4 regions of the Kocuria oceani genome follow, and region 2 is predicted to be linked to each of the others. Evidence: riboswitches for the same ligand, from Rfam matches in the RefSeq annotation. Region 2 holds a riboswitch; each other region holds the start of a gene.

Region 1 (4,813 bases), on a different contig from region 2:
ACCAGATCGCCCACCTCACCTGGACGGAGCGGACCGTGCTCACTGCCCTCGAGGAGCCGGAGGTCTTCGCGCAGTTGCGGGAGCGGTTCGCGGCGGAGACCGACGTCGTCGACCGCGGCGCCCAGGAGGGAGCCGCGCGGCCCCCGGCCGAGATCCTGGCGTCCTGGCAGGACAGCCGGCGCCGTGTGCTCGAGCGGCTCGCCGCCGTGCCGGAAGGCGAGCGCATCCCGTGGATCGGCCCGCCCATGGGGGCGCCCATGATGGCCAGCGCCCGGATCATGGAGACCTTCGCCCACGGCCAGGACGTCCGCGACGCCCTCGGGGTTCCCCCGGTCGCCTCGCAGCGGCTGCGGCACGTCGCCCACCTGGGCGTGGCCACCCGCGACTACGCCTTCAAGCAGCGCCAGCTGGACCCGCCGGCCGAGCCGTTCCGCGTCGAGCTCACCCACGAGGACAAGACCTGGACCTGGGGACCGGCCGAGGCAGCTCAACGCGTCCACGGCCCCGCCCTGGACTTCGCCCTGCTCGCCACCCGGCGGCGGCACCGCCAGGACGGGAGCCTCGTCGCGGAAGGACCCGACGCCGACGCCTGGCTCGACATCGTCCAGGCCTTCGCCGGCCGACCGGGCCCGGGGCGAGCCCCGCTGTCGTAGGCCGCATGCGGAGGAAGCACCGGGGCGGGTAGCGGCGACGTTGCTGGTGGCACAGCCGGTTGGGGTGACGAGCTCGGCCGAGCGCTGGAGCAGGCAACTCACGCTGAGTGGGCCGCGCTGTCGGCGCTCCCGGCGCCAATCCGTCACATGCCGCCAGGACCCTTAGTCCCGGGCGCTGCCGAGTCCTAGCGTGAAGGCAACCAGGCGCCACAGGAGCACAACAGCGACCATCGGAGACCGGGAGAACGCATGAGCGCGCGCACGGAGGACCAGGGCAACCGCAGCGTCACCGCGCCGGACGGACGCCGCCTGGAGTTCCGGCTCATCGGCCCGCCCGGCGGCCTGCCGGTGGTCTTCCACCACGGCGCGCCTGGCGCCGCGGTCCCGTTCGGGCCGCTCGAGCGCGCGGCTACGGAGCGCGGGCTGCAAGTGCTCACCGTCTCGCGCCCCGGCTACGGCACCTCGGACCCGCTCCCAGAAGAGACGGCCCCCGGCACGGTGGCCGGCGCCGTGGCCGACACTCTATGCGTGCTGGACAACGTGGGTGCGGAGCAGTTCCTCGCCCTGGGCTGGTCCAGTGGCGGCCCGCGCGCCCTGGCGTGCGGCGCGCTGCTGCCCGGCCGCTGCCGCGCGGTCGCCTCGCTGGCCGGCTACGCCCCGCCGCGCGCCGAGGGACTGGACCCGGTCGCCGGGATGGACGAGGACAGCGCGGCCGAGTTCACCGCCGCCCGGCAGGGTCGCCGGGCACTCGAGGCCTACCTCGAGGAGCAGGTGCAGGCCATGACCGCGGCCGCCTCGGCGCCGGACGGCGACGTCGTCGAGCTGCTGCGCGCCATGCTCCCGCCGGTGGACCGGGCGGTGATGACCGGGGACTTCGCCGACTACGTCATGGGCGCGGCCGAGCACTCCCGGCGCCAGGGCATCGTGGGCTGGCGCGACGACGACCTGGCGGTAAACCGCCCCTGGGGCTTCGCCGTGGAGGAGATCGCCGTGCCCACCCGGATCTGGCACGGCCGGGAGGACCGCACCGTCCCCTTGGCCCACGGGGAGTGGCTCGCCGCGCGCATACCAGGCGCCTGGGCGCACCTGCTGGAGCACGAGGGGCACCTCTCCCTCGTGGCCCAACTCGACCGGGTCCTGGACAACCTGCTCGACGCCGCCGAGGTCGACGAGGGCGGGATGTAGGGCAGGCACGCCGGAAGGGTCCGCGAAGAGAACCGACCCACACCGGCGGTCATGACAAGCGCCATAATTTCTTTTAGCGAATTCTTGTTTGAACCTTGTGACCCACAAAGATGTCGCCCTTTCCGCCCCTGCCAAGGAGCCGCTCACGTCGGCCGCCTAATGCTCCGTGAAGCATTCCCCGCGGTTTCTCGCGCCATAACGCGCGTGTCACCCCCGGACGCCCCGCCCCAGGGCAGAGGCGGACTCGCCAGCGGACACGAGTGGAACAGAGCCCCAGGTCAAGCCCACTTTTGTCTTGAGATGCGCCTACCAGAGGATCCCCGTCGGCGCCCCTCCCCAAGCAGCTTCGCGCGAACGCGAAGGCTCACGGCCGGATTGCAGCAGATTCCGAGACACGCCCGTGATGAAAACGAGACTTTCTCGTTACTTTTCGATTAGTGTTCTCTCCGTGCCGATTCCCCCACTTATCGGCACCCCCGTGCACATCGCCGAATTCTGCCGGTGCCCGGGGCCCCCTGAACACATCGCTCGGCAGAAGCGGGGGAACCAGAAACGGTCCCTCCCCTGGGACCTAGGGGTTAAGTCGCCAGGGCCTCCACCCTGCGACCGGGTGTCTCCCACCCGCATCCGACAGCTCACCTCGCAGGCAAGAGGGAGGACATCACTCATGCCCATCTTCCACTCCCGCACGCCCCGCCACCGCGCCCAGCGCGCGTTCCCCCTGGGACGCACGGCGACCATGGCGGTCGCCGCCGGCGCCATGGCGCTCGGCAGCGTGGCTCCGGCCCAGGCCGCCCCGGCCGCAGCCCCCCAGCAGCTCCTCAGCATCCAGTCCCAGTCCGGCAAGGCCGCGACCATCGCCGCCGCGGCCAAGAGCCAGCTCGGTGTGGGTCAGGACTGCACCTCTCTGGTCACCAAGTCCCTGCGTGCGGCCGGGATCAACCACCACGGGTGGCCGGTCTCCTACCTGAATCTCGGCCACCGGGTCTCCGCCGCCCAGGCCCAGCCCGGTGACCTGGTCTACTACGCCAACGGCGGCATGGGCTTCGCCCACATCGCCGTGTACATCGGCGGCAGCAAGGCCGTCCACGGCGGCTGGAACGGCCACCAGACGGTCATCCAGACCGTCCACGTCGGCTCGGGACCCGTCTACATCCGCGTGCGCTGACCCCACGCATGTGAGCGGGAGCGCGGTTCCGACGGAACCGCGCTCCCGCTCACATCGGGACGACGTCTGGAACGGGGAAACCCCACGGCACTGCTCCCTGTCGGAATTGGTTACCGCACCACCCTTCACAGCCTGATATATGAGTCGTATGCTCAGGGTGGATCCGCCCACGGATCGACCGCCAACTCGACGAGGAGTGGAACAGCATGCGAGAACTCGCGCACCGGCTCGACCGGCTGGGCACCGAAACCGCCTTCAGCGTCGCCCAGGCCGCGGCCGCCTGGAAGGCGCAGGGGAACCGCGTGTACCCCTTCCACCTCGGCGACATCAACATCCCGACGGCCCCGCACATCATCGAGGCCATGAACCGGGCCATCGCCGACGGCTACACGGGCTACTGCCCCGGCCCCGGCATCCCCCAGCTGCGGGAGGCCCTCGCCGAGGACCTCGGCTCGCGCCGCGGCATCGACCTCACCCCCGAGAACATCGTCGTGATGACCGGCGGCAAGCCCGTCATCACGAAGTTCCTGCAGGCGGTCATGAACCCAAGCCAGGAGGTGCTCTACCCGAACCCCGGCTTCCCGATCTACGAGTCGCAGATCGAGTACCTCGGCGGCACGGCGGTGCCGTACCGCTACCTCCCCACGGAGAGCGGCTTCGCGATCGACCTCGACCAGGTGCGCGCCTCGATCACCTCGAACACGGTCGCCATCATCTACAACGACCTGCAGAACCCCATCTCGGCCGAGTCGACGGCGGCCGAGCGCGAGGCCATCGCTCAGCTGGCCCAGGAGCACAACCTCTGGGTGCTCTCCGACGAGGCCTACTTCGAGACGCGCTACGAGGGGGTCTCGAGCTCGATCGCGTCGCTCCCCGGCATGGCCGAGCGCACCGTCATCCTGTACACGTTCAGCAAGAAGTTCGCCATGACCGGCTCGCGCCTCGGCTGCGCCGTCGCGCCGCCCGAGATCGCCAAGGTGCTGAGCACCCTCAACACCAACGACGAGTCCTGCACCACGCACTACGTGCAGTGGGCCGGCGTCGAGGCGCTCCGCGGCCCCCAGGAGCCCGTGCAGCAGATGCTCGACGTCCTGCGTGAGCGCCGAGACGCCGCCTGCGAGCTCGTGAACGCGACTCCCGGCATGCACGTTGCCGTGCCGCAGTCGACCTTCTACCTGTTCCCGGACGTCACCGCCGCCATGGAGCGCATGGGGTACACGGCGGTCGGCGACTTCGCCACGGCGGCGCTGCACGAGACCGGCGTCTCCTTCTGCACGAGGGAGCACTTCGGCCGGCGCCTGCCGGGTGAGGAGCAGCAGTACATCCGGCTCGCCTACTCGGGCATCGACGTCGCCGACATCCGCGACGGCCTCGGCCGCCTGTGCCAGTGGATCGAGTCGGCATGAGCCGGGTCGTCGTCACGGGACAGGTGCCCGACGCCGCCGTCGAGAAGCTTCGCGCCGCGCACGAGGTCGACGCCTGGCCGGGCCCGCAGTCGATCGACCGCGAAGAGCTCCTGCGCCGCGTGGCCGGCGCCGACGCCGTGGTGAGCCTGCTGACCGAACGCGTCGACGCGGAGCTTCTCGACGCCGCCGGCCCGCAGCTTCAGGTGGTCGCGAACGTCGCCGTCGGCTACGACAACATCGACGTGCCGGCCTGCAGCGAGCGCGGCGTCGTGGCCACCAACACCCCCGGGGTGCTCACGGAGGCCACCGCGGACATCGCGCTGGGCCTCGTCCTCATGGCGACCCGCCGGCTCGGCGAGGGGGAACGGCTCATCCGCTCCGGCCAGGAGTGGAAGTGGGGC
Region 2 (4,813 bases):
ATCACGGCGGTGTGCCTGCGCGACGACGACGGCGCCCTGCTCACGGTGCGCAAGCGGGGCACGGACCGGTTCATGCTGGTGGGCGGCAAGCTCGACCCGGGCGAGTCCCCCGCCGAGGCGGCCGTGCGGGAGACGGCCGAGGAGGTGGGACTGGCGCTGCGCCCCGGGCAGCTCCGCCTGCTGGGAGAGTTCGAGGCCCCCGCCGCGAACGAGACCGCCACGTGGGTGCGCTCCACGGTCTTCACCGCGCCCCTCACCGGGCGCCCGGAGGCCCGCGCGGAGATCGAGGAGCTACGGTGGCAGCCGCTGGACGACGTCTCGCCCGCCGCGCTGCCGGCCGATCTGGCGCCGCTGCTCCGGGAGCACGTCATTCCCGCGCTGCTGGGCTCCCCTGCGGATCGTCCAGCTCGCCCGCGGCGCGGTGCCGCCGGTGGAGCAGGAGCCCGGTGACCAGGCCCAGCACGATGCCGACACCGCCGAAGACGGACAGCCACATGGCGGCGTGGCCGACGAACGCGGCCACCACGAGGCCGACCACGATCCCGGGCACGGCGCCGCCGATCATGCCGTAGGCCATGTAGGCGTACTCACGGTCCAGGCTGGTGCGGGCGTTGCGGCTGAGGTCGGTGGCCATGGGTCCAGTCTATCGGCGCCGGGCGACGCGGGCCGGGCAGTGGCCGGACCGGTCGGCGGCGCGCACCGGGCACGGTGGGCGGGCGGCCGCCGGACGAGCAGCGGGTGCGCGGAACCTGTCTGGCCGACCAGGATCCGCGCACCCGAACCGATGTCCTCGCGTGCGGTCAGCGCACGCGGACGTAGATCGGGCCGGAGCCCACGTTGACGCTGTCGATGACCGTGGTGCCGCCGTTCCAGCCGCCGTGCACGGCCTTGCCGCCGCCGATGTAGACGCCGATGTGGGCCGAGCCCATGCCGCCGTCGGCGTAGTAGACGAGGTCGCCGGGCTTGGCCTGGCCGGCGGAGACCTGCGTGCCGAGGCTCAGATAGGAGGCCGGCCAGCCGTGGTGGTTGATGCCGGCGGCGCGCAGGGCGTTGGTGACCAGGGCCGTGCAGTCCTGGCCGACGCCGAGCTGGCCCAGAGCGGCCGAGGAGATGGTGGCGCCCTTGCCGGAGGCGGAGCTCTGCGGGGCGACGGTGCGCTCGGCCGCCGGGGCCGCCTGGACGGCCGGCTTCGGCGCCGGGGCCTGCTTCACGGCCGGCTGCGGGGCGGCCTGCACGGCGGGGGCGGCCGGCTGCGGGGCCGGGGCGGGCTTCGGGGCGGCCACGGCCTTCGGCGCCGGCTGCGCCACGGGGGCCACGACAGGGGCGGCCTGCACGGCGGGGGCGGCCGGCTGCGGGGCCGGGGCGACGACCGGCTGCGCCGCCGGCGTCGCTGCCGGCCGCTGGACGGTCTCGCGGGCCTCGGGCTCCGCCTTCTTCTCGGCCGCCTTCTTCTCGTTCTTTTCGGCCTTCTCGGTCTGCTTCTTCTCGGACTCGTCCTGGGCCTTCGTCACGTGGGCGACCGGCGCGAGGGAGACGGTGGGGGCGGCGGACGGGGTCGCCGCGGCCACGGCGGACAGCGGGGCGTCGGCGGCGGCCTCCTGGGCCGGGGCCTCGTGCGCGGAGACGGTGGTGGCCAGCGCCAGGCCGGAGAGGGCGGCGACGGCGGCCACGGTGCGGGCCCGGCCGGTCAGGAGGGAGGTGACGCCGGTCGAGGAGTTCAGGTCACGAGTCATGGGGGTTTCAGCAGGCTTTCTGGAGGGCCGGGCGAACCTGCCGGGAGACTGCGGTGACAGCACGGATCACCCCGCGCGCAGGCGCGCGGGGTGATCGATCTCCGGCAGCGCGGCCGTCCGGATGCGGAGGGCCGCGCACGGCGGGGGGAACGGAGGAGGGCGTCCGAAGGCGGACGGGGCGCACGGCGTCGGAGAGGACGGATGTGCGGGGGGGGGACCCGGGAGTGCGGGTCCGGGTGGTCCGGGAGGGACCGGGTGCCTCCCGCGGGGACCCTGGGGTCTCCGCGGGAGACGAGCCGGATCAGCCGATCCGGTAGTAGCCGTCGAGCTGCATGGCGTTGACGGAGTGGATCTGCGTGCCCTGCGAGGGGTTCAGCGCCGAGATCATCTTGCCGCCGCCGATGTAGATGCCCACGTGGCCCCCACCGTTCTGGGAGACGAGGTCGCCGGGCTGCGGGTTGGACACGGGGGTGCCGGCGGCGAACTGGGCCCAGGTGGTGCGGGGCAGGTCGATGCCGTTCTGGGCGAAGACCCACTGGGTGAAGCCGGAGCAGTCCCAGGCGCCGAAGGCGGTGCCGCCGTAGACGTAGCCGGAGCCGATGCCCTGCTGGGCGGTGCCCACGATGCCGCCGGCGGCCGCGGTGATCTCGGTCGTGGCGTTGGCCTGCGGGGTCACGCTCGCGGTGGAGACCGCCGGCTGCGCGGCGGGGGCCGGGGCCTGGTAGGCCGGGGCGGCGGGCTGCGCGGCAACGGGGGCCTGGTAGGCGGCGGGGGCCGGGGCCTGGTAGGTGTAGGAGGCCAGCGAGGCGGCGGCCGGAGCCGGGGCCGAGTAGGCGGCACCGGAGGCCGCGGGGATCTCGGCGTAGGCCTGGGCCGGGGCGATGGAGCCGACGATCGCGGCGCCGGCGGCGGCGGCGATCGTGGTGTTGCGCACGGCGTTCGAGGTGGTCTCGGCGCGGTGGCGGGCGGTGCTCTGCTTGAAAATAGCCATGGGTGTGTTCCTCCCTTTGCCTACGAGGTGAGCTGTCGGATTCGGGTGGGAGACACCCGGCCGCGGAGCGCATGCGCTCCGGCGACTTAACCCCAAGGCCCCGGATCACCGGGACCGGAAATGGTTCCCCCGCTTCTGCCAAGCAGTTTCTGTGCATGGGCCCCGGGCACCGGCAGAATTCGGCGATGTGCACGAGGATGCCGATCCGACCAGTGATCAGCACGGGTTGAACAATACATGACCGGTTACGGAAGTGTCACGTTTTGATCACGGCCGATCACGGAATTGCATCTCGGGCCGGACGAAAACCTGTGGATTATGTCGCTCCGGACTATCAGTGCGATCCGGCGGCGCACGGTGGAGCGAGGGTCCGGGCACCCCTGAACCCGCGGCTCACCAGGGCATTCGCCGCCGGCGGGGCACGGTCCGGCCGAACTGGCCGAAAGTGCCTTGTGAACGTCCCCACAAGGGTGGCCGGGTCTCGCGCAGGGCCCCGTGACCTGTCCCGTGACCTGCCCTCGGGCCGGGCACGACCCGACGGGCGCTCAGACGGCGAGGACCCGGATGGCCCCGGCCGTGCGCAGGTCGATCTCCGCGGACCGGCCGGTCTCGGCGACCTCGATCCGCACCCGCTGGCCCTCCACGCGGGCCCGAACGACGGCCCCGGTGAGCACGCCGACGTCGCTCAGCACGCCCAGCAGCGCGGCGTCGGCCTGCACCACCTCCGGCAGCAGCGCCACGGTGTGCGTCGCCTCCGGATCCGCGCGGGCGGCCTCCAGCAGGGAGGGGTGCCCCGCCGCCGAGGGGCTGTCCCCGACGCCCAGTGCGGCCAGGCCCGGGATCGGCGTGCCGTACGGGGAGTATCGGGGGCTGTGCAGCAGGTCCACCAGCCGCCGTTCGACCTGCTCGCTCATCACGTGCTCCCAGCGGCACGCCTCGTCGTGGACCTGGGCCAGGTCCAGTCCGATGACGTCGGCCAGCAGCCGCTCCGCCAGACGGTGCTTGCGCATCACCTGCACCGCGCGTTCGCGGCCCAGCTCGGTGAGGACCAGGGAGCGGTCGGCCCCCACCGTCAGCAGTCCGTCGCGCTCCATCCGGGACACCGTCTGCGAGACGGTGGGCCCGGAGTGGTCGAGGCGCTCGACGATGCGCGCCCGCATGGGCGTGATGCCCTCCTCCTCGAGCTCGAGCACGGTCCGCAGGTACATCTCCGTGGTGTCGATCAGATCGCTCATGCCTCAGTCATCCTTCGTCCGGCCGTCCGTCCCCGGGGATCCCGCCCGGTCCGGTCTTCCCGCACGAGCTTAGTCCGCGGTCCCCTGCCGCGGAGGGGACCGGGCCGCGGCGGGGCCCGGGTCCGGGTGGGGCAGAATGGGCCGGGGCCCGGCCGTGCACGCCCCTGCACCACCACCGCCGCGCCCGCCGCCCGCCGCACGTCCGTCATGAGGGAGCACCCGTTGTCCGCACACGTCACCATCCCCCAGCACCTGCTCCCGGCCGACGGCCGGTTCGGCGCCGGGCCCTCCAAGGTCCGCCCGGAGCAGGTCGACGCCGTCGCCCGGGCCGGGGCCGGGCTGCTCGGGACCTCCCACCGGCAGGCCCCGGTCCGGCGGCTCGTGGGCTCGGTGCGCGAGGGCCTGGCGCAGTTCCTCCGTCTGCCCGAGGGCCACGAGGTCCTGCTCGGCCTCGGCGGGGCCACCGCCTTCTGGGACGCCGCCGTCTTCGGGCTGGTCGAGGCCAAGGCCCAGCACCTGGTGTTCGGCGAGTTCGGCGCCAAGTTCGCCCAGGCCACGGACGCCGCGCCGTTCCTGGAGGCCTCCTCCGTGGTGGAGACCCTGCCCGGCACCCGTCCGGAGCCGCGGGCGGAGGACGGCGTGGACGTCTACGCCTGGCCCCAGAACGAGACCTCCACCGGGGTGGCCGCCCCCGTGGTCCGGCCCGCCGGCATCGCGGACGAGGCGCTGGTGCTGGTCGACGCCACCTCGGCGGCGGGCGGAATGGCCGCGGACCTCTCCGCGGCGGACGTCTACTACTTCTCCCCGCAGAAGAACCTGGGCTCCGACGGCGGGCTGTGGCTGGGGGCCTTCTC
Region 3 (4,813 bases), on a different contig from region 2:
TCGGTCATCAAGTCCTGGTTGCTCGATCTGGCGGTCAACGCTCTGAACGAGGACGAGCACCTCGATCGGTTGGCCGGTTACGCCGAGGACTCCGGGGAGGGTCGGTGGACCGTGGAAGCCGCCCTGGATCTGGCGGTACCGGTTCCGGCCATCTCCAACGCTCTGTTCGCCCGCTTCGCCTCTCGCCAGGACGAGGGCCCGGCGATGAAGATGATCGCGGCGATGCGCCAGCAGTTCGGTGGCCATGCCGTCAAGGACGCCGCGGCCGGGCCCGAGCATGTCGAGGCTGGCCCCGGTGAGGACCCGGCCCACCCCGCCGAGCAGTAGAGCCGCGCCATCCACCCCGGCGGAGACCGGGAACACAGTGCGCGGCCGGCACCAGGCTGCCAGCGGAATCGCTGTAGGGCCTCCAGAAGCTGACGGTTCCGTCCACCCGCCGGACCTCCCACTACTGCACCAACACCGACACGGCTCGGGACGGCCGCACCGGTCGGTGACGTGGACGAGGAAAGTTCCCTCGTCGCGAATCAGAAAGGTAGACCGGCCTTACATATGGCCGGATAGCGGTCATCAAGTCAGCTCAGTTGTCACCGATCGTGCGCCAGTCCCGGGCTCGATGGTCCTTACCGTCATGGCCGCATTGGCGCAGATGGAGCTGGAGATCAAGCGGGAGCGGATCACTGACTCGGTGGCCAAGCGGAGGGCTGCCGGCAAGGACCTCGGCGGGCGGCGCCAGACGTTTATGGATTCTCAGATTCGCAACGCGCTGCGACTCATCGAGGGTGGGGAGCCGGCCACTCAGGTTGCTCGGGACCTCGGGATGTCCAGGGCCACTCTCTATCGCCGGATCCGGGAGCTGCCGCAGGCGACGGCGATCTGAGTCCGTCACCTCGGGTGTTGCCGCAGTCCCACAGTCGCCCGTGACGGCTCACGCCGTCATGGGCGACTGTGGGACTGCATTCCAGATTCAGCGGAAGGTGACGTAGCCGTCCGTCGGCATGGCGTCCACGGAGTGGACGAAGGTCCCCTGGGTGGGGTTCAGCGCGGAGATCATCTTGCCGCCACCGAGGTAGATCCCGATGTGGGCGCCGCCGTTCTGGACGACGAGGTCTCCCGGCTGCGGGTTGGTGGTCGGGGTGCCGGCGGCCCACTGTTGCTGGCTGGTGCGCGGGAGGTCGATGCCGTTCTGGGCGTAGACCCATTGGGTGAACCCGGAGCAGTCCCAGGCGCCGAAGTCCGTGCCGCCCCAGACGTAGCCGGTGCCCACGCCCTGCATCGCGGTGCCGACGAGGCCGCCGGCAGCGGTGGAGTCCCCGGTGAGCTCGGAGACGTTTGAGGACTGGGTGGAGAGGCTCGAGGTCGAGGTGGTCTGCGGCGTCGGGGCGGCCTCCGTCTCAGAGACCGGTGCGGCCGGGGCCGCGGGAGTGGTGGGCGCTGGGGCGGTGGTCGTGGCGAGGGTCGCCACCGCAGAGACGGGAGCGGCGTAGGAGGTCCCCGAGGAGGCGGGGAGCTCGGCGTAGGCCTGGGCCGGGGTGATGGAGCCGAGCACTGCGGCGCCGGCGGCGACCGTCAACGTGGTGTTGCGTACCAGGCGCGAAGAGGTCTGGGCGCGGTGGCGAGCAGTGTGGCGCTGGAACATGGGCATGAGTGAGTTCCTCCCTTTGCCTGCGAGGTGAGCTGTCGGATGCGGGTGGGAGACACCCGGCCGCAGGGTGGGGGCCCTGGCGGCTTAACCCCTAGGTCCCGGGGGTGGGACCGTGTGTGGTTCCCCCGCTCCTGCCAAGTCGTCTCTGTGATGCGGACCCCGGGCACCGGCAGGATTCGGCGAAGTGCCCGGGGTGCCGATGAGATTGGCCATCGGCACGTAGAGGACCATAGCGTAAATATAACGGACTGATAACGATGCAGGCGGGGAGGGATCTGGCTCACTGTCATGGGTCGGCGCTGAAGAGCCTGCCCCTCAGCTAGAGCCGACGGCAAGGGTGGAGGGGCTCAGTCCTCCGACCAGCTCGCGGTCCGCAGTGGCAGCCCGAAGGACGTTTTGACCTGCTATTTCGCAAGCCACCCCTTGGTGGCGGCATGTGTCGATCGTTGCTGGGCGCCCCCCGGCCGCTCCAGGGAAGGCCCCGGCCCGCGGAGGCCGTAGCACGCGAAATCCCGCTCCTGTTGACGGATGAAGTGCCAGCTACCTCACATTCAAATGCCAGCGCACGGGGGCGGAAAGCGCGGATAGCTTCACGGAATCTTCACGCGTAGGGGCCGTCCGTGCCGCCTGGTGGGGGTCGCCTCACCCCAACGAATCTGGGCAGCGGCTCTCCCTGGTTGATGGTCTCGCTTCAGTTCACGTGCCGCCGTGCTCGCCGACGCCGACGGAACGCTGGAAAGGCCAAACATCACTTCTTCAAGGTACCCCGGGGGGTACTTGCAACATACCCCGGGGGGTATTACGCTGGTGGGCAGATGGCCGGAGGGACCTCCGCCGAACCCTTGTTCCACTGACTCCGTGAAGGAGAGTTTCATGCTGATCGAGCGCATCTACGACGAGGACCTCGCCCAGGCCAGCTACTTCATCGGGTGCCAGCGCACCGGCCAGGCGCTGGTGGTCGACGCCCGCCGCGACATCGACGTCTACCGGGACACAGCCGCGAAGAACGGCATGGAGATCACCGCGGTCACCGAGACCCACATCCACGCCGACTACCTCTCCGGCACCCGCGAGCTGGCCGCGGCCACCGGCGCGGACATCCACGTCTCCGGCGAGGGCGGGGAGGACTGGCAGTACGAGTTCGAGGCCGCGCGCCTGCACGACGGCGACGAGATCCGCATCGGCAACATCGTGGTGGCCGCGGTGCACACCCCGGGCCACACCCCCGAGCACCTGTCCTTCCTGGTCACCGACGGCGCCTTCGCCGACGCCCCCGGCTACCTGCTCACCGGCGACTTCGTGTTCTCCGGCGACCTGGGCCGCCCGGACCTGCTGGACGAGGCCGCCGGCGGCGTGGACACCCGCTTTCTCGGCGCACAGCAGATGTTCGCCAGCCTCAAGGAGAAGTTCCTGACCCTGCCCGACCACGTCCAGGTCTTCCCCGGCCACGGCGCGGGCTCGGCCTGCGGCAAGGCCCTGGGCGCGATCCCCTCCACCACGGTGGGCTACGAGCGGCTCTACGCCTGGTGGGGCCCCTACCTGGCCGCCGACGACGAGGCCGGCTTCGTCGCCGAGCTGCTCGACGGCCAGCCGGACGCCCCGTTCTACTTCGGCCGGATGAAGAACCAGAACCGCCGGGGGCCGGCCGTCATGGGCGATCGGGCGCCCCTGCCCGAGTTCGACCCGCAGCAGGTCGCCCAGCAGCTGGCGGCCGGCGAGGTGACCTTCGTGGACACCCGCTCCGCGGACGAGGTGCACACCGGGACCGTGGCCGGGGCGCTGAACATCCCGGCGGGGAAGTCGATCGCGACCTTCGGCGCCTGGGCCGTGAACCCCGAGGCCGACGACCGGCCGCTGGTGCTGCTGGCGCCCGACCAGGAGGCCGCCCAGGAGTTCTGGGACCACCTGGTGCGCGTGGGCATCGACGCCGTGGCCGGCTACGTCACCGGGATCGAGGGCCTGCCGCAGACCACCCCGCGGCTGGTCTCCCCCGAGGAGGTCGAGGCCTTCGACAAGGCGCTGCTGCTGGACGTGCGCGCCGTGAGCGAGCACGCCGCCGGCTCCGTCCCCGGCTCCACCCAGCTGCACGGCGGCCGGGTCCTGTGGAACCTGGACCGGCTCCCGCAGCAGGGCACGATCGTGACCTACTGCCAGAGCGGGCTGCGCAGCTCGGTCGTCGCCTCCACCCTGCGCCACGCCGGCTACGACGTGGTGGAGCTCGGGGGCTCCTACGCCGCCTGGTCCGCCCGGCAGGACGCCCTGGAGACCACCCCCGCCGGCTGACCGGGGACACCGAGCCTTGAGCGCCCGGAGGGGCCGCCCGCTGATTGCGGGCGGCCCCTCCTGCCGTGTCCGCCTCTTGGGAATTGCGGGTGCCCGGGTACTGGTTCCTGACCTGTGAGTGGCGGTTTTCGGAGCTTGGACCGCCGAGCTGATGCCCGACCGTGCAGGCGGGGCGTTCACGGTCTGTCTTCTCGTGAGGTCTTCATCTTGGTCGTCGCCCCGGCCATCGCCGGTGCGGTCATTCCGGACCTGGGGTTGGGGGCGCTGCTTGTTATCACCGCTGCGGTGTCTCTGCTCAGCGGGATGGCGTTGATGTTGCGCGGGTCCACGCCAGGGGCGACCGTTGGCGGTACCGAACCGTGACCAGCAGAGCTCTCCTCGACATCGACGGGTAGGCGCTGCGTGGTGATCAGCCGGGTCCATGCACCTTCGGGGCCGTGAGGCCCTGCAGGCCCGGAACTGCCCCCAGGGGCAGTCGGTTTCGCCCGTCCCGGACCTCGGTGGTGGGGTCAGGGGTGCAGGTAGGACCATCCTTCGGTCTGTCGGGTGACGAGGTGGGCGACACCGGAGGCCACGACCACTGCTTGGGGGTGGATGTCCGCGGGGGTCAGACGGCGGGCGGTCATGGTGTTCTGGCACACGCACAGGGTCACCCCTGCCGTCAGCAGACCGGTGAGCTGGGTGGTGAATTCCTCGGCGGCCGGGGCGGTGGCCACAGCAATGCCAGGGCCGTGGGTGACGAGCTCCACCTGAGTCTCGGGCCCGAGGGCGGCGAGCAGGTTGGTGGTGTTCTGCAACACGGTCTGGATTTTCTCCGGCGCGGCGTCGTTGAGGTGGATCACGGCACGGTGCATCGCGGGGGGCCTTTCGCAGCATGGGCATGGT
Region 4 (4,813 bases), on a different contig from region 2:
CGACCGCGGGAAACCGGGGACGAAGTACCACCTGCTCACCGACGCGGCCGGGCTGCCCCTGCATGTGCTGGCCTCAGCCGCAAACGTCCACGACAGCAAACTCTTCGAGCCGTTGCTGGAGACCAACCCGAGTGTGCGTGGCCGGCGAAGGCGTCCGGGGCGGCCCCGCCGCCGGCCGGAGAAGCTGCACGCGGACAAGGGCTACGACTACCCGAGGTGCCGCCGCTACCTGCACCGGCGAGGCATCAAGGTCCGGATCGCCCGGCGCGGAATCGAGGCCAAGACCCACCTGGGCCGGCACCGCTGGGTCGTGGAGCGCACCATCTCCTGGGTCCTGCGGTTCAAGCGTCTCGGGATCCGTTACGACCGCACTGCAGCCACGCTGCTCCCGCTGCTCTTGCTCGCCGTCACGCTCATCAACTTCCGCCGACTGCGTCAGGTAGAAGAGTTACGAGACCAGGTCTAAAGGTCTGGGATCCCACCCGTGGCGCCGATCCCAGCCGGCCACGGGCCTTCTCACCGCCTCCGCCGCCCGGGTGATGGGTCAGCGCAGGTTCTGCTCAGCCCAGGGAGGCGACCAGCTCGGCGCAGGCGGCCTCGCAGCGCCGGCAGGCCTCAGCACAGATCCGGCAGTGCTCGTGCATGTCCGCGTGCTTCTCGCACTCATCGGCGCACGCCTTGCAGGCCATCTGGCAGGCCCGGATCGTATCCAGGGTGATGTTGGCGTCGTAGCCGGTGTGCCGGGAGAGCACCCGCCCGGTGACCTCGCACAGATCCGCGCAGTCCAGGTTGGTGCGGATGCACTTGGTCAGCTCCGCGACCATGTCCTCGGACAGGCACGCATCGGCGCAGGCGGTGCAGGTCTGGGCGCACTCGAAACAGGCCTCGATGCAGGCGGCCAGCTTCTCCTTGTCCACCCCACCGAGGTCCTTCGGGTAGGTCTCCAGCATCGCGCTCACGTGATGAGTCATGACTTGCTCCTTCATCGGTTCAGCAGGAGACGAACCGGCCGGAGCCAGCCCGCCATGTCATCGACCGTAGACTGCCGTTTCCGTGTGACGCGCCCCGAAAGTTTGAAGATTTGATGAAGATCAACACCTCAGTGGTGCGCAACTGCATCCCATCGACTGACTTGCACATCGGTGCAGCGGGCCGAATATAGAGATTCCGTGAAGAAATCCCGCCGTGCACCTCGAAAAGGCGCCCCGAGACCTTCCCAAACTGTGAGCCACCTCGAAGATTCCCTCACGGAACCTTGGTACTTGCCCAAGCAACGCTGGAGACTACGCGTAGTCCTAGGCCCCTTGTCGTCGTCGACTGTGTCCAGCGAAATGCGCGCCACGATGCCATTTTGCCTAGTCATCCGGTCCCGGGTCGGCCAATAGCTGGGTGACGAGGTCCACTGGGCGACGAACCTATCTCTTCCGGAACGAGCCTTCCCGGGGCCGGGAGTCCGGCTTCTCAGCCCCGGCCGAGGGAAGAATCCAGGCCGTGACCTAAACGTGACACTTTCGTTATGGATGGGCTACTGTCCACTGCGTGCCGATGATCGATCTGGTCGGCGCCCTCGTGCACATCGCCGAATTCTGCCGGTGCCCGGGGTCCTTGAAGAGATATCGCTTGGCAGAAGCGGGGGAACCATTTTCGGTCCCGGTGATCCGGGCCTTGGGGTTAAGTCGCCCAGGACGCATGCGTCCGGGGTGGCCGGGTGTCTCCCACCCGCATCCGACAGCTCACCTCGTAGGCAAAGGGAGGAACTCACCCATGTCGCTTTTCAAGCAGAACACTGCCCGCCACCGCGCCGGAATCACCTCGAGTGCGGTGCGCAACACCACGATCGCCGCCGCCGCCGGTGCGGCACTCATCGGCTCCATCGCCCCGGCCCAGGCCTACGCCGAGATCCCCGTAGCCTCCAGCACCACCTCGTGGGCGCCCGTCGCTTCTTCGGCGGCCAACTTCGCCACCAATACCTACCAGGCTCCGGCCGCTGCCCAGCCCGTGGCCACCCCGGCGTCCCAGGCCTCGGCGCCCGAGCAGACCGCCACCACCGCGAGCCTGTCGACCCAGTCCGCGGACATCACCCCCCTTGGGGCCGATTCCTCCTCCGCCGGCCTGGTGGCCACTGCCATGCAGGGCGAGGGCACCGGCTACGTCTGGGGTGGCACTGCCTTCGGCGCCTGGGACTGCTCCGGGTTCACCCAGTGGGTCTACGCCCAGAACGGCATTGACATCCCCCGCACCAGCTACCAGCAGATCGCCGCAGCCACCCCGACCGCCAACCCCCAGCCCGGGGACCTGGTCTCCATGCGTGGCGGCGGGCACATTGGGATCTACATCGGTGGTGGCAAGATAATTTCGGCGCTCAACCCCATCCAGGGCACCTTCGTCCACTCCGTGGACGCCATGCCGGTGGACGGCTACTACACCTACCGCTGACCCGGCTCGCCCTCCGCAACGACCGGGGTCGTCGCGGAGGGCCCTGGGCACTCCGTCTGCTGCGCATGAGAGTCCCAGCCTCTCCGCACGAGCTTCTCGTCCTTTACGGACACCGCACCTCTCCTCCACTCATCCGCCGTGCACGGTACTCCTGATCCGGATCGCCGCACTGCCGGCCACCGTGACACCTCGCACCCCTGCCCGGGGTAATCCGTGCTGTCACCGCACCGTTCCGGTAGATCTGCCCGGCCCTCCAGAAAGCCTCCTGAATCCCCATGACTCGTGACGTGAACTCCTCCAACGGCATCGGCTCGTTGTTCACCGGCAAGGCCCGCACCGTGGCCGCCGTCGCGGCCTTCTCGGGCCTGGCCCTGGCCACCACCGTCTCCGTGCAGGCCGCCCCGGCCCAGGAGGGCGCCGCTACCGACGCCCCGCTGTCGGCCGTCGCCGCAGCCACCCCGTCGGCCGCCCCCACCGTGTCCCTCGAACCGGTCGCCCACGTGACCAAGACCGAGCAGAAGACCGCGAAGGTAGAGCCCAAGGCCGAGGCCCCGAAGCCCGTGGTCGCCCCGCAGCCGGCCGTGCAGGCGGCCTCTGTGGTGCAGGCAGCTCCCGCCGTGGCCCAGGCGGCTCCCGCGGCCCAGGCCGCCCCTGCGCCGAAGCCCGTCGTCACCCCGGTACCCGCCCCGGTGGTTCAGGCCGCACCCGTCGTCGAGGCCCCGAAGCCGGTCCCGACCCCGGTTACCGCCCCGGCGCCCAAGCCCGCCCCGGCGCCGGCGGCCGAGCGCACCCTCGCCCCGCAGAGCTCCGCCTCCGGCAAGGGGGCCACCATTGCCTCTGCGGCCATGGGCCAGCTCGGGGTAGGACAGGACTGCACCGCAGCGGTGAACAATGCCCTGCGGGCCGCTGGCATCACCTTCCGGGGCTGGCCGGCTGATTACTTCACGCTGGGCACGCAGGTCTCCGCCGGCCAGGCGCAGCCCGGCGACCTCGTCTACTACGCCGACGGCGGCATGGGCACGGCCCACATCGGCGTGTACATCGGTGGCGGCAAGGCCGTCCACGGGGGCTGGAACGGCGGCAGCACCGTCGTCGACAGCGTCAACGTGGGTTCCGGGCCCACCTACATCCGCGTGCGCTGAACCCGGACGAACACAGTCTCCGGGTGTGCGGTTCCTGATCGGCCAGACAGGTTCCGCGCACCCGGTCTTTCACTATCTTGGTGGGGCGGCTGACACCTGTCCCGGTGACTCACTGCAGGAGCGCGGCATGCTGGCCTTGCGATGGCCCTGCGGTGGCTGTGCTGGGCACCATCACTTGGCCCAGTGGTGAGGGGACATGCCTGGCTTGGTGGCTGGAACGAGAAGTAAAATCGAGGGGCAAGCCTGGCGTATTCCCAAGATGGATCGGGCAAGGATCCAGAGCGAAATTGCTCCCGCTCAAGGGCAACGTCAGGAGTTGGGGACAACCACCCTGCACGCACCGCAGACTGCGCGGTGGAGTGCTCCTCGACTGAGGGCGCGCCGACCCTCCTCGCAGAGGGGCGCGCCCTCCTTGTGGTCAAGCCCCCGCGAGTGGTGTAGCGATCCTTCGTGTAAGGGTCAGGCGGTGAGTGCGGTCAGGGGGTCGGTGGCCACCTCGCTTCCGGTGTCGGCGACGGTGGTGAGCCGGCAGCGGGTGAGGACCTCGAGGCCGAGGTAGCGGCGGCCCTCGGCCCACTCGTCGGTCTGCTCGGCCAGCACGGCCCCCACGAGGCGGACGATGGCTTGCCGGTTGGGGAAGATCCCGACCGCATCCGTGCGGCGCCGGATCTCCCGGTTCAACCGCTCGGCGGGGTTGTTGGACCAGATCTGGGCCCAGACGTCCTTGGGGAAGCTCGTGAACGCGAGGATGTCCTCACGGGCCTGCCCCAGGTGCTCGGCCACCGCTGGCAGCTTCTCGGTGACGTAGTCGATCAGGCGGTCGAACTGGGCGTGCACGGCTGCGGCGTCGGGCTGGTCGTAGACGCTGTGCAGCATGGCCTTCACGGCCGGCCACATGCTCTTCGGGCAGATCGACATGAGGTTGGCCGCGTAGTGGGTGCGGCACCGCTGCCAGGCGGCACCGGGCAGGTTGGCCGCGATCGCGTCCTTGAGCCCGGCGTGGGCATCGCTGGTGAGCAGGCGGACTCCGCCCAGGCCGCGGGCCACGAGGTCGGCGAAGAACTCGTTCCAGGCCGCCCCGGTCTCGGCCGTGGCCACCCGCATGCCCAGGACCTCGCGGTGCCCGTCGCCGTTGACCCCGGTGGCCAGGAGCACGACCGCGTTGACCACGCGCCCGCCCTCACGGACTTTCATGGTCAGCGCGTCGGCGGCCACGAAGGTGAACGGGCCGGCCG

Evidence for each region. Region 2 has a riboswitch for cyclic di-AMP ahead of PU704_RS11395 (C40 family peptidase). Riboswitches for the same ligand answer to the same signal wherever they lie in the genome.
Region 1: another riboswitch for cyclic di-AMP. It lies ahead of PU704_RS14845 (NlpC/P60 family protein); the one in region 2 lies ahead of PU704_RS11395 (C40 family peptidase).
Region 3: another riboswitch for cyclic di-AMP. It lies ahead of PU704_RS18270 (C40 family peptidase); the one in region 2 lies ahead of PU704_RS11395 (C40 family peptidase).
Region 4: another riboswitch for cyclic di-AMP. It lies ahead of PU704_RS15060 (C40 family peptidase); the one in region 2 lies ahead of PU704_RS11395 (C40 family peptidase).

Annotation. Positions count from the first base shown of each region.
Region 1 covers NZ_JARAMH010000014.1:89,292-94,104, reverse strand. Annotated here, with positions in the region: gene PU704_RS14855 (TIGR03084 family metal-binding protein) at 1-653, shown strand, start outside; gene PU704_RS14850 (alpha/beta fold hydrolase) at 903-1,838, shown strand; cyclic di-AMP (ydaO/yuaA leader) riboswitch at 2,315-2,500, shown strand; gene PU704_RS14845 (NlpC/P60 family protein) at 2,506-3,006, shown strand; gene PU704_RS14840 (pyridoxal phosphate-dependent aminotransferase) at 3,213-4,412, shown strand; gene PU704_RS14835 (2-hydroxyacid dehydrogenase) at 4,409-4,813, shown strand, end outside.
Region 2 covers NZ_JARAMH010000009.1:17,898-22,710, reverse strand. Annotated here, with positions in the region: gene PU704_RS11410 (NUDIX hydrolase) at 1-450, shown strand, start outside; gene PU704_RS11405 (hypothetical protein) at 368-634, opposite strand; gene PU704_RS11400 (C40 family peptidase) at 801-1,733, opposite strand; gene PU704_RS11395 (C40 family peptidase) at 2,035-2,724, opposite strand; cyclic di-AMP (ydaO/yuaA leader) riboswitch at 2,730-2,919, opposite strand; gene PU704_RS11390 (metal-dependent transcriptional regulator) at 3,270-3,959, opposite strand; gene serC (phosphoserine transaminase) at 4,167-4,813, shown strand, end outside.
Region 3 covers NZ_JARAMH010000027.1:9,996-14,808, reverse strand. Annotated here, with positions in the region: gene gnd (phosphogluconate dehydrogenase (NAD(+)-dependent, decarboxylating)) at 1-327, shown strand, start outside; partial or broken gene PU704_RS18275 (helix-turn-helix domain-containing protein) at 593-880, shown strand; gene PU704_RS18270 (C40 family peptidase) at 968-1,645, opposite strand; cyclic di-AMP (ydaO/yuaA leader) riboswitch at 1,651-1,831, opposite strand; gene PU704_RS18265 (MBL fold metallo-hydrolase) at 2,519-3,928, shown strand; gene PU704_RS18260 (DsrE family protein) at 4,438-4,782, opposite strand.
Region 4 covers NZ_JARAMH010000015.1:32,357-37,169, reverse strand. Annotated here, with positions in the region: one part of gene PU704_RS15070 (IS5 family transposase) at 1-466, shown strand, start outside; gene PU704_RS15065 (four-helix bundle copper-binding protein) at 561-971, opposite strand; cyclic di-AMP (ydaO/yuaA leader) riboswitch at 1,568-1,759, shown strand; gene PU704_RS15060 (C40 family peptidase) at 1,765-2,436, shown strand; gene PU704_RS15055 (C40 family peptidase) at 2,712-3,578, shown strand; gene PU704_RS15050 (IS256 family transposase) at 4,038-4,813, opposite strand, start outside.